Regions from separate parts of the Kineococcus sp. NPDC059986 genome, predicted to be linked through region 3. Evidence: riboswitches for the same ligand, from Rfam matches in the RefSeq annotation. Region 3 holds a riboswitch; each other region holds the start of a gene.
The links. Region 3 has a riboswitch for S-adenosylmethionine ahead of AB0637_RS10115 (putative leader peptide). Riboswitches for the same ligand answer to the same signal wherever they lie in the genome.

Region 1: another riboswitch for S-adenosylmethionine. It lies ahead of AB0637_RS21255 (sulfurtransferase); the one in region 3 lies ahead of AB0637_RS10115 (putative leader peptide).
Region 2: another riboswitch for S-adenosylmethionine. It lies ahead of AB0637_RS14825 (MetQ/NlpA family ABC transporter substrate-binding protein); the one in region 3 lies ahead of AB0637_RS10115 (putative leader peptide).

The regions. Positions count from the first base shown of each region.
Region 1 covers NZ_JBFBND010000039.1:23,615-26,844, forward strand. Annotated here, with positions in the region: gene AB0637_RS21250 (beta-galactosidase) at 1-599, opposite strand, end outside; gene AB0637_RS21255 (sulfurtransferase) at 747-1,652, opposite strand; SAM riboswitch class I at 1,842-1,937, opposite strand; gene clpB (ATP-dependent chaperone ClpB) at 2,068-3,230, opposite strand, start outside.
Region 2 covers NZ_JBFBND010000018.1:69,787-73,016, reverse strand. Annotated here, with positions in the region: gene AB0637_RS14840 (OsmC family protein) at 1-149, opposite strand, end outside; gene AB0637_RS14835 (hypothetical protein) at 225-851, shown strand; partial or broken gene AB0637_RS14830 (DUF1737 domain-containing protein) at 848-1,012, shown strand; SAM riboswitch class IV at 1,105-1,215, shown strand; gene AB0637_RS14825 (MetQ/NlpA family ABC transporter substrate-binding protein) at 1,283-2,233, shown strand; gene AB0637_RS14820 (methionine ABC transporter ATP-binding protein) at 2,230-3,230, shown strand, end outside.
Region 3 covers NZ_JBFBND010000010.1:107,838-111,067, forward strand. Annotated here, with positions in the region: gene AB0637_RS10110 (FAD/NAD(P)-binding protein) at 1-1,780, opposite strand, end outside; gene AB0637_RS10115 (putative leader peptide) at 1,853-1,945, opposite strand; SAM riboswitch class I at 1,953-2,047, opposite strand; gene AB0637_RS10120 (GNAT family N-acetyltransferase) at 2,142-2,993, opposite strand; gene AB0637_RS10125 (rhodanese-like domain-containing protein) at 3,217-3,230, opposite strand, start outside.

The DNA.
Region 1 (3,230 bases), on a different contig from region 3:
GTGCCGCGCACGTCGGGGAAGTCCTCCCACGCGTCGACGCGGTTGGACCAGTAGTCCAGGCCGTAGGCCCGGTTGAGCGCGTCGAGGTCGTCGCCGAACTGCTCGCGCAGGTGTCGCACGAACCCGCGCTGGACGGACCGCGAGGCCGCGCCGTAGTACTTCGTCTCGTTGTCGACCTGGAAGCCGATGACGTGCTGCCGACCCGCGGTCCGCTCGGCCAGGGCGCGGATGACGCGCTCGGAGTGCAGGCGGAAGGCCGGGGCCGTGATGTCCATGATCTGCCGCGCGCCGTACCGGGGGGTGTCGGTCGCGTCGGTGACGGCGAGGACCTCGGGGTACGTCGCCACGAGCCACGCCGGCACCGCGTACGTCGGGGTGCCGACGACGACCTGCAGGCCGAAGGCCTCGGCCGCGTCGAGGGCCCGGTCGACGTGGGTGAAGTCGAAGACGCCCGGCCGGGGTTCCAGGGTGCTCCACGTCGACTCCGCGATGCGGATGACGGTGAAGTGCGCGTCGCGCATCAGCGCCATGTCGGTCGCGGTGCGGTCGGTGGGCAGGTACTCGTCGTAGTACGCCGCCCCGAACAGGATCCGGTCCATCGGGCTCACCCCTCGTCGCGTGGTGCCCACCGCCGCGTCTCCGCGGCACCGAGCCGTCCGGGTCCCCGGACGAGGTCATCTTATCTACTCTTCCGTAGATAGGATGACCCCACAGACCGCCGGGCGGTCCCGGTCCAGGGCCGGAGGTCAGCGCGGGCCGGGGTCGGTGCCGACGACGATGGGCGCGCGGACCGCGTTGCCCCACTCGGTCCAGCTGCCGTCGTAGTTCCGGACGTCGGGCAGACCGAGCAGGTGGGTCAGCACGAACCAGGTGTGGCTCGACCGTTCCCCGATGCGGCAGTAGGAGATGGTGGGCTGCTGCGCGTTCAGGCCCGCGCCCTCGAGGTAGATCGCCTCGAGGGCGGCCCGGTCCTTGAAGGTCCCGTCCTCGTTCGCGGCCTTCGCCCAGGGGACGTTGGCGGCGCCGGCGATGTGACCGCCGCGCAGGGTGCCCTCCTGCGGGTAGTCGGGCATGTGGGTGCGCTCCCCGGAGTACTCCTGCGGCGACCGCACGTCGACGAGCCCACCCCGGTGCTCGCGGACGTCCGCCGCGAAGGCACGAACGGTGGTGTCGTCGCGTTCCACGACGGGGTGGTCGGTGCGCTCGGGTTCGGGGGCGTCCGTCGTCGTCCCGCGACCCTCGGCGATCCACTTCGCCCGGCCACCGTCGAGCAGGCGGACGTCCTCGTGACCGAACAACGTGAAGACCCACAGGGCGTAGGCCGCCCACCAGTTGTTCTTGTCACCGTAGAAGACGACCGTGTCGTCCCGGCGAATCCCCTTGCGGGACAGCAGCTCGGCGAACCCCTTTCCGTCCACGTAGTCCCGGGTCACGGGGTCGTTCAGCTCGGTGTGCCAGTCGACGGTCACCGACCCGGGGATGTGGCCGGTGCTCCACAGCAGGACGTCCTCGTCGCTCTCGACGACGACGATCCCCTCCCGGCCGAGGTTCTCGGCGAGCCAGTCGGTGCTGACGAGGCGGGACGGGTCGGCGTAGCCGGCGAACTTCGCGTCGGTCGTGTCGGCGGGGACGGCGGTGGACGTGGTGCTCACGGGGGCCTCCAGGGCAGGGCGGTGCCGCCCACGGCGGGACGGCGGGGTTCGGCTGGGCGTGCGGGAAGGGGTTCGGGGACTCAGCGCGCGCAGCGACAGCGCGACGACGCACACCGACCGAGGTCGACGTGCCGACGCCGGTGCAGCCGGGAGAACTGCTCGGTGGTGCGGTCCTGCGTCATTCCGTGCCCTCCATCGTCCCTGGCGGGAGCACCCGCACCCTGCAGGGCAGGGGGGTTGCTGCGGCGTCGTCGAGCCAGGTCTCTCAGCCGCTCTGGATGGTGTTCGGGATCACCGTGCCCGGAGGACACGCGTCGTGTCAACCGCCGAGAGACGTTCCCCGGGAACGGGACGGGGCTCCCCGGTGACGGTGGTCGTCACCGGGGAGCCCCGTCCCCACCTGCCCGACGGCGTCTCAGATCGAGACGGCGTTCTCCGCCCGCCGCACGACGAGCCCGGACGAGCTCGACGCCGGGTCGTCGAGGTCGAAGCTGCCGCGCGCGACGTCCACCTCGACGGTGTCCCCGTCCCGGACCTCCCCGGACAGGATCGCCCGGGCGAGGCGGTCGCCGATCTCGCGCTGCACGAGGCGGCGCAGCGGCCGGGCCCCGTAGGCGGGGTCGTAGCCGGAGATGGCGAGCCAGTCCTTCGCCGCGTCGCTCACGTCGAGGACCAGTCGGCGGTCGGCGAGGCGGTCGGCCATCTTCTGCACCTGCAGTTCGACGATGCGCGACAGTTCCTGCGTCGACAGCGGGTCGAACACCACCACGTCGTCGAGCCGGTTGAGGAACTCCGGCTTGAAGTTCGCCCGGACGGCCGACATGACGGCGTCGTGCTTGGTCGCCCGCGACAGGTCCGGGTCGACGAGGTACTGCGACCCGAGGTTCGAGGTCAGCACGAGGATGACGTTGCGGAAGTCCACGGTGCGGCCCTGACCGTCGGTGAGGCGACCGTCGTCGAGCACCTGCAGGAGGATGTCGAACACCTCCGGGTGCGCCTTCTCGACCTCGTCGAGCAGCACGACCGAGTACGGCCGCCGTCGGACGGCCTCGGTGAGCTGACCGCCCTCCTCGTACCCGACGTACCCCGGAGGCGCACCGACGAGCCGCGCGACGGCGTGCTTCTCGGAGTACTCGCTCATGTCGATGCGGACCATGGCGCGTTCGTCGTCGAAGAGGAAGTCGGCCAGGGCCTTGGCCAGTTCCGTCTTCCCGACCCCGGTCGGACCGAGGAACAGGAACGACCCGGTCGGCCGGTCGGGGTCGTTCACCCCGGCCCGCGAGCGCCGCACGGCGTCCGAGACGGCTTGCACCGCGGCGCTCTGGCCGATGAGGCGGGCACCGAGGAACTCCTCCATGCGCAGCAGCTTCTCGGTCTCGCCCTCCAGCAGCCGGCCGGCGGGGATCCCCGTCCAGCCCGCGATGACCTCGGCGATGTCGTCGGGTCCGACCTCGTCGGCGACCATGGGCGCGGACGCCGCCACGTCCTGCTCGGCGGCCTGCGCCTGCGCGAGTTCGGCCTCCAGCGCCGGGATCCGGCCGTAGAGGATCTCGCTGGCGGCACCCAGGTCGCCTTCGC
Region 2 (3,230 bases), on a different contig from region 3:
GTCGTCCCGGCGAACCCGTCGACCGAGACCCCGATGGACTGCCCGTCGAGCACGGCGACGGCCTTGGCCGGCACCAGCGCCTTGGCCGGATCCTCCCGGTAGGAGTCCTTCAACGGCTTCTGCAGGGCCCTGAGCTCGGTCGAATCCACCGGGGAAGCTTAGGCCCGGAGGTGGTACGACCCGCAACCTGCCCGCCCCCCGACCGGTCCAGCACACTGGGCCGCGTGAAGTGGACCACGGCCCTGAAGACCCTCGAGGACGTCGCCGACCGTTGCGCGCACATGCAGCGCCAACCCGAGGGGATCGTGCGCCTGCGGGTGGCCGAGGCGTGGGTCTTCGGCGACCTGCTCGGCCCGCGCCGCGACGACCTGCCCGAGGCCGACGGGGTGCAGGTCGCACTCGTGACGAACGCGGCCGAGGAGGACAGCGCCGCGGGCACGCTGCCGCCGGCGGCGGGCCACTGGCTGGCCGCGTCCGGGCTGGAGACGAAACCCGTCGTCCTGTGGTTCCGCTCGGACCAGGCACCCGTGTGGAACCACGTCGTGGACCGTCCGGTCCGGTTCTGGACGGCGCAGGACGGCCTGGACCACGACGTGCTGGTGCAGCTGCGCGGGGGTGACGGCGAGTCGCTGCGTCCCCCGGCGCCCTCCCCCGCCGAACTCCACGACCGGTTGGTCGCGGAGCGCCGGGTCGGGGTGGAGGCGTTGCGCCGCACGGCGAACGAGTACGACGAGAAGCGCTGGTCGCCGGGTTCGCCGAAGAAGCGCGGGGACGCCCTGGCCGACGCCGCCCTGGGTCTGCTGGCCGTCGAGGACGCCCTCGAGCGGGTCCGGGCTACCCTGCCGGAGTGAGCGAGGAGAAGCTGAGCTACCGCCTGCTGACCGGCCCGGACGACCGCTCGTTCTGCGAGAAGGTGAGCGCCGCCCTCGCCGACGGGTACGTCCTGCACGGCAGCCCGTCGCTCACCACGACCGACGGCCGGACCGTCGCCGCACAGGCCGTCGTGCTCCCCCACGTGGTCGTCCCCCCGCCGTCGCGCAGCTGACGGGCCGCCGGAGAGGAGCTCGCCCCGACCACTCCGGAACCGGTGCTAGGGTTTCACCAGGTCATGAGTGACAGCGTCAAGCCCTGGCTCGCTGTCCGGCAACCCTCCCCCGCGGCGGGGTGCCCCAGGTGAAGACCTGGCCGGACGATCCCGTCCGGCAAGCGCGGACGACCGGACCCGTCGATCACGGCAGTGCTGAACTCCGCGCGCCCGCCGAACGACTCCCGGAGTGATCGCGTGTCCAACGCCCCCGTCCTGCCCGACAAGCCCCGGCGCCGTGGTCTCCTCATCGGCCTGGTCGCCGCCGTGATCGTCGTGATCGTCGTGGTCGTCGCCGTCGTCCTGGGCACCCGTGACGACACCGCGACCACCGCGGCCGGCGGTGGCACCCCCGCCAAGACCGTGAAGATCGGTGTCGCCGACGCCTCGCTGAAGTACTGGTCGACGTACAGGGAGCTCGCGAAGTCGAAGCTGAACGTCGACGTCGAACTGGTGAACTTCTCCGACTACACGCAGCCGAACCCGGCGTTGTCGCAGGACCAGCTGGACCTCAACCAGTTCCAGCACATCCAGTACCTCGCGAACTACAACGCGACCTCCGGCGACGACCTGCAGCCCGTCGGAGCGACGGCCGTGTACCCCCTGCCGCTGTACTCGCTCACGGCGAAGTCCGCCGCCGAACTGCCCGCCGACGCCCAGGTCGCCATCCCCAACGACGCGATCAACGAGGCCCGCGGCCTGCTCGTCCTGCAGAGCGCCGGTCTGGTGACGCTGAAGGACGGCGGCACCGCCTTCTCCAAGGTGAACGACATCGAGTCGGCGAAGGTGAAGGTGACGACCGTCGCCGCGGACCAGACCGCCTCGGCCCTGCAGTCCGGTTCCGTGGCCGCCGCGATCGTCAACAACAACTACGCCACCAAGGCGAAGCTGCCGACGAGCGACATCATCGTCAAGGACGACCCGAGCGACCCAGCTGCGGCGCCCTACGTCAACATCTTCGCGTCTCGCAAGGCCGACACCGGGAACAAGACCTACCTCGACCTGGCGGCGCTGTGGCACGACCCGGCCGTGCAGGAGGTGTTCCTGCAGGAGAACCCGGGCGCGGTCGTCCAGGACACCTCCGCGGCGGACCTGCAGAAGGAACTCACCGAGGTCGAGGCCGACGCGAAGGCCGCCGCGGGCAAGTGAACACGCTCATCTCGCTGACGGACGTCAGCAAGACCTTCGACCGTCGTGGCGGCGCGTCCGTCACGGCGGTCGACGGCGTGTCCCTCGACGTGGCCGAGGGCGAGGTCCTCGCGGTCATCGGGTACTCCGGCGCAGGGAAGTCCACCCTCGTCCGGCTCGTCAACGCGCTCGAGAAGCCGACCGCGGGCAGCGTCCGCGTCGCCGGCCAGGACCTCACGACGTTGTCGGAAGGGGAACTGCGCCAGGCCCGCTCCCGCATCGGGATGATCTTCCAGCAGTTCAACCTGTTCCGGTCCCGGACGGTCGCCGGGAACGTCGCCTACCCGCTGAAGGTGGCGGGCGTCGCGAAGGCCGAACGGGACCGGCGCACCGCCGAACTGCTCGACTTCGTCGGCCTGCTCGACCGCGCGCACGCCTACCCAGAACAGCTGTCCGGCGGTCAGAAGCAGCGCGTCGGCATCGCCCGCGCGCTCGCCACCAACCCGCCGCTCCTGCTGTGCGACGAGGCGACGAGCGCGCTGGACCCCGAGACGACGACCGAGGTGCTCTCGCTCCTGCGACGCGTCAACACCGAACTCGGCGTCACCATCGTCGTCATCACCCACGAGATGGAGGCCGTCCGGCAGATCGCCGACCGCGTCGCCGTGATGGAGCAGGGGCGGGTGGTGGAGGTCGGGAACGTCTACGACGTGTTCTCCGACCCCCAGACCCCTGCGGCGCAGCGCTTCGTGCGCAGCGCGACGCACGACCGGCCCTCGGCGGACACGGTCGCGCGCTTGCGCGCGCACCACCCGGGCCGACTCGTGAGCGTCCGCATCACCGACGAACCGGGACTGCAGCAACGCGTCGACTCGGCGTTCCGGCAGGAGGAGGTCACCGCCGAACTGGTCTACGGCGGGGTCTCGGAGATCCGCGAACGCCGGGTCGGTTCCCTGACCTACGAACTGACCGCACCCCGGGAGGGGGCGGTCGACGCCGCCCTGCGGGAGCTGGCCGC
Region 3 (3,230 bases):
GAGCGCCGTCGTCGCGGACCAGCCGGGCCCGGGCGTCCACGACGAGCCGGCCGTTCGACAGCCGTGTCTCGCCGTCGAGGACCTGGTGGGCCCGGACGTCGCCCCGTTCGCGCAACCGCGTCAGCAGCACGTCGGAGGTCCACTCCAGGTCCGGGACGGGCAGCCGAGCCTCGACGAGCCCCTGCGCCCGCACCTCGTGGGGGCCGCTGTCGGACGTCGCGGTGAACGAGCCCGTCTCGGGATCGGCGACGACGTTCAGCCCGGCCCCGAGGAAGCGCAGCAGACCGGCGCGGGCGAGGGCGGCCAGCTGCCGCAACCGGTGCGGCGGCGGCCCACTGGCGACGTAGCTGAAGAAGCCGTGCCACCAGCCGTCGACGTCGAGGGCCGCGGACCGGGCGTTGAGCCGCCCGGCCGCGTGCAGGCCGGCGGTGACGACGTAGGCGGACAGCAGGGCCGCCACGGCCGCGGCGTCGGGGGAGTGGCGCGCGTCGGCCCGCCGGGTCCGGTCGTCCTCGAGGTGCTGCAGGACGCGCTCGTGGACCTCCTCGCCCGAGGTTCCCCACCACCCGTCCAGGGGGCGGTCCAGCTCGGCGGGGTCGAAGCGGTCGGCGGGGTCGGGGACGGCGCGTTCGACGAGGTCGTCGACCTCGGCCGAACCCCAGGCCGCGCGGGAGAACCGGGCGTCGAACTCGGTGGCCGCCAGCGTGGTGCGGTCCGGGTGGCTGCGGAACAGTTCGCGGTAGTGGGCCCCGGCCAGTTCCTTGGCGATGAGCGGCCAGAGGTCCGCCCGCAGGTCGAGCGGGGCGTCGCCGTGCAGGTCCGAGACGGTCTGCGACGAGTAGTAGCGCGGCAGTCCGAGGTCCCGCGGGGTCTCGTAGCCGATCTTCGAGCGGTACGGCACCCCGCGTCGCGAGCCGGCGTGCAGCCGGGGTTCCCGCCCGCTGGGGTGGTAGTCCAGCGACCCGTCCGGGCCTTCGGTGAACCGCCCGCCGCGGCCCTCGGTGAGGCGTACCACGAGGTCGACGAAGGCCAGACCCATGCCGACCACGACCACGTCCGACCCCGGCCGCAGCACGTCGAGGTCCTGCTCGCTGGTGTAGCCCGGGCGGACGTAGGCCAGGCCGTGGGCGCGGGCGAACGTCGCGATGCGTCGTTCGCGGGGGCCGGGCCGGACGTCGAGGTGCCCCTGCACGAGCAGCACCGCGTCGACCCTCAGGGTCTCCTCCTGCCCGGCCAGGTGCAGCACCTGCCGGCCGTCGAGGGGGTCGTCCGTCAGGTCCAGGACGGTCCGGGCGTGCCGGTGGACCCGCACCCCGGCGGGCAGCTGCGCGAGCGTGCGGGCCCACGCGTCGGCGAAGTACCCGCTGGCGAGGCGACGCGAGGTGAAGGACCCGGGCTCGTGGCGCAGCAGTTCTTCGCGCAGGAGGTCGTCGCCGGTGGCGTCCGCGTCCACCACGAGGGCGGCGCGGTTCTCCTGGACCCAGCCGGCCAGCGACGGCCCGCGCAGCACGGGTTCGGCGAGGCCGGTGACGGACTCGTCGGGCAGGACGCTGATGTCCGCGGCCCGCGAGTTCATCCACAGCAACGGGTCCTGGGCCTCGCGCCACACCCGGCCGGCGCCGGAGTCGTACGGGTCCACCACGTGCACGTCGAGGACGGACCCGTCACCGGTCGCGGTGTGCTGGGCACCGAGACGCTGCAGGAGGACGAGAGTTCGAGGCCCTGCGCCGACGATTCCCAGTGAACGGGTGCGGGGCAGGGAGGAGGTGGGACGTGACACAGGGGTGCTCCGGAGGTCCGCGCCGGCAACGGCGCAGGGGACGTCCGCGGGCGGGGCCGCGACGGACGGGGGTCAGACCCCCGCGCAGACCGCCGAGCTCAGCCGACCCAGGTCGACGTGGCGCCGGCGGACCAGCAGGCTCCCGGGTGCGGTGCAGGAACTCATCTCGCGACTCCCATCGGTCCTGGCGGAAGCACCCTCGCCCGATGGTTCGGGGGGTTGCTGCGACGTCGACGAGCCAGGTCTCTCGGTCGCTCTGGATGGACAGTGCAACGGTAGCCCACGGGGTCGGGTTTCTCCAAGCACCCCACGACGTCCCGTCGGCGCGACGGGGCGGCGGGGGGTCCGGGACGCCCGGAGATCAGTGAGTCGTCCGCGGGGATGCGTTGCGCCCGTGGAGGACTGGGACGACGTCGACACCGAGGGCGAGCAGGGTGCCACCGGCGACGACGCGGGTTTCCCGTCCGGGCAGTCGCGCGAACCCGAGGGTGGCGCAGAGGGAGTGCGCCGCAGTCGTCCTCGGCCCGGAGTTCAGGACGACCCGCTGCAGTCCGCGCCGACGTGCCACGTCGACGGCGTGCCGGGCCAGCGCTGTCCCGACGCCGCGACCACGGGCGGGGACCGCGGTCGCCAGCAGCTGCAGGTCGAGCTCGCCGTCGAGCGTCAGGGAGCTCAGGACTCGCCCGGGACGCGGGAGCGTCATGGTGCCGAGCAGTTCGCCGGAGACGGCGTCGACGGCCACCCACAGCTCCGCCTCGCGGGCCCGCGTCGCGGCGTCGGCGATCTGCCCGGCGTCGTCGTCGGGGAGATCGCCGTCGGCGGCGTAGGCGTCCAGGCCCAGCCGGCAGACGGCCTCGAACTCCTCGGGACGGACCAACCGCACCAGCAGCCCCGGAGCGGGCTCCACGTCCCGGCCGAAGACGGCGAGCCGGGAACCCCCGCGGCCCAGGCGGTGCTCGCGTTCGGGCAGGCGGGTGAAACCCGACCGGTGGTAGAGCCGTTGGGCGGTCTCGTTGCGGGCACCGGTGTCCAGCACCACGCGGGCGAACCCCCGGGCCCGCGCTTGCGCGACGGCGTCCTCGAGCAGCAGCGCGCCCAGCCCGCGGCGGCGGGCGGCGGGGGCGACGGCCAGCAGGCGGAACTCCAGTTCGTCGGGTTCGGCGAAGCGGGCGTGCTCGGTGCCTCCGGCAGCCAGGGTCGCGGTGCCCAGCAGTTCCCGCCCTCACCGTCGGCCTCGACGGCGACGCGGACGTCGGCGGTCCGCGCCCGGCCTGCCGCGTCACGCAGGAGCGCCGCCCGTCCGGCGTCGGGCGGGTACGGGCCCACCGAGAACCCGCTCACCGTCAGCTCTCCGACCGCGTCGAGCTCGTCGGGGCGTGCCGACCGGACGGTCAGCGTGGGCACGCCCGCCGAGACGGGGTCGTCCGTGGTGGTTCTCATCCGGCCTGCG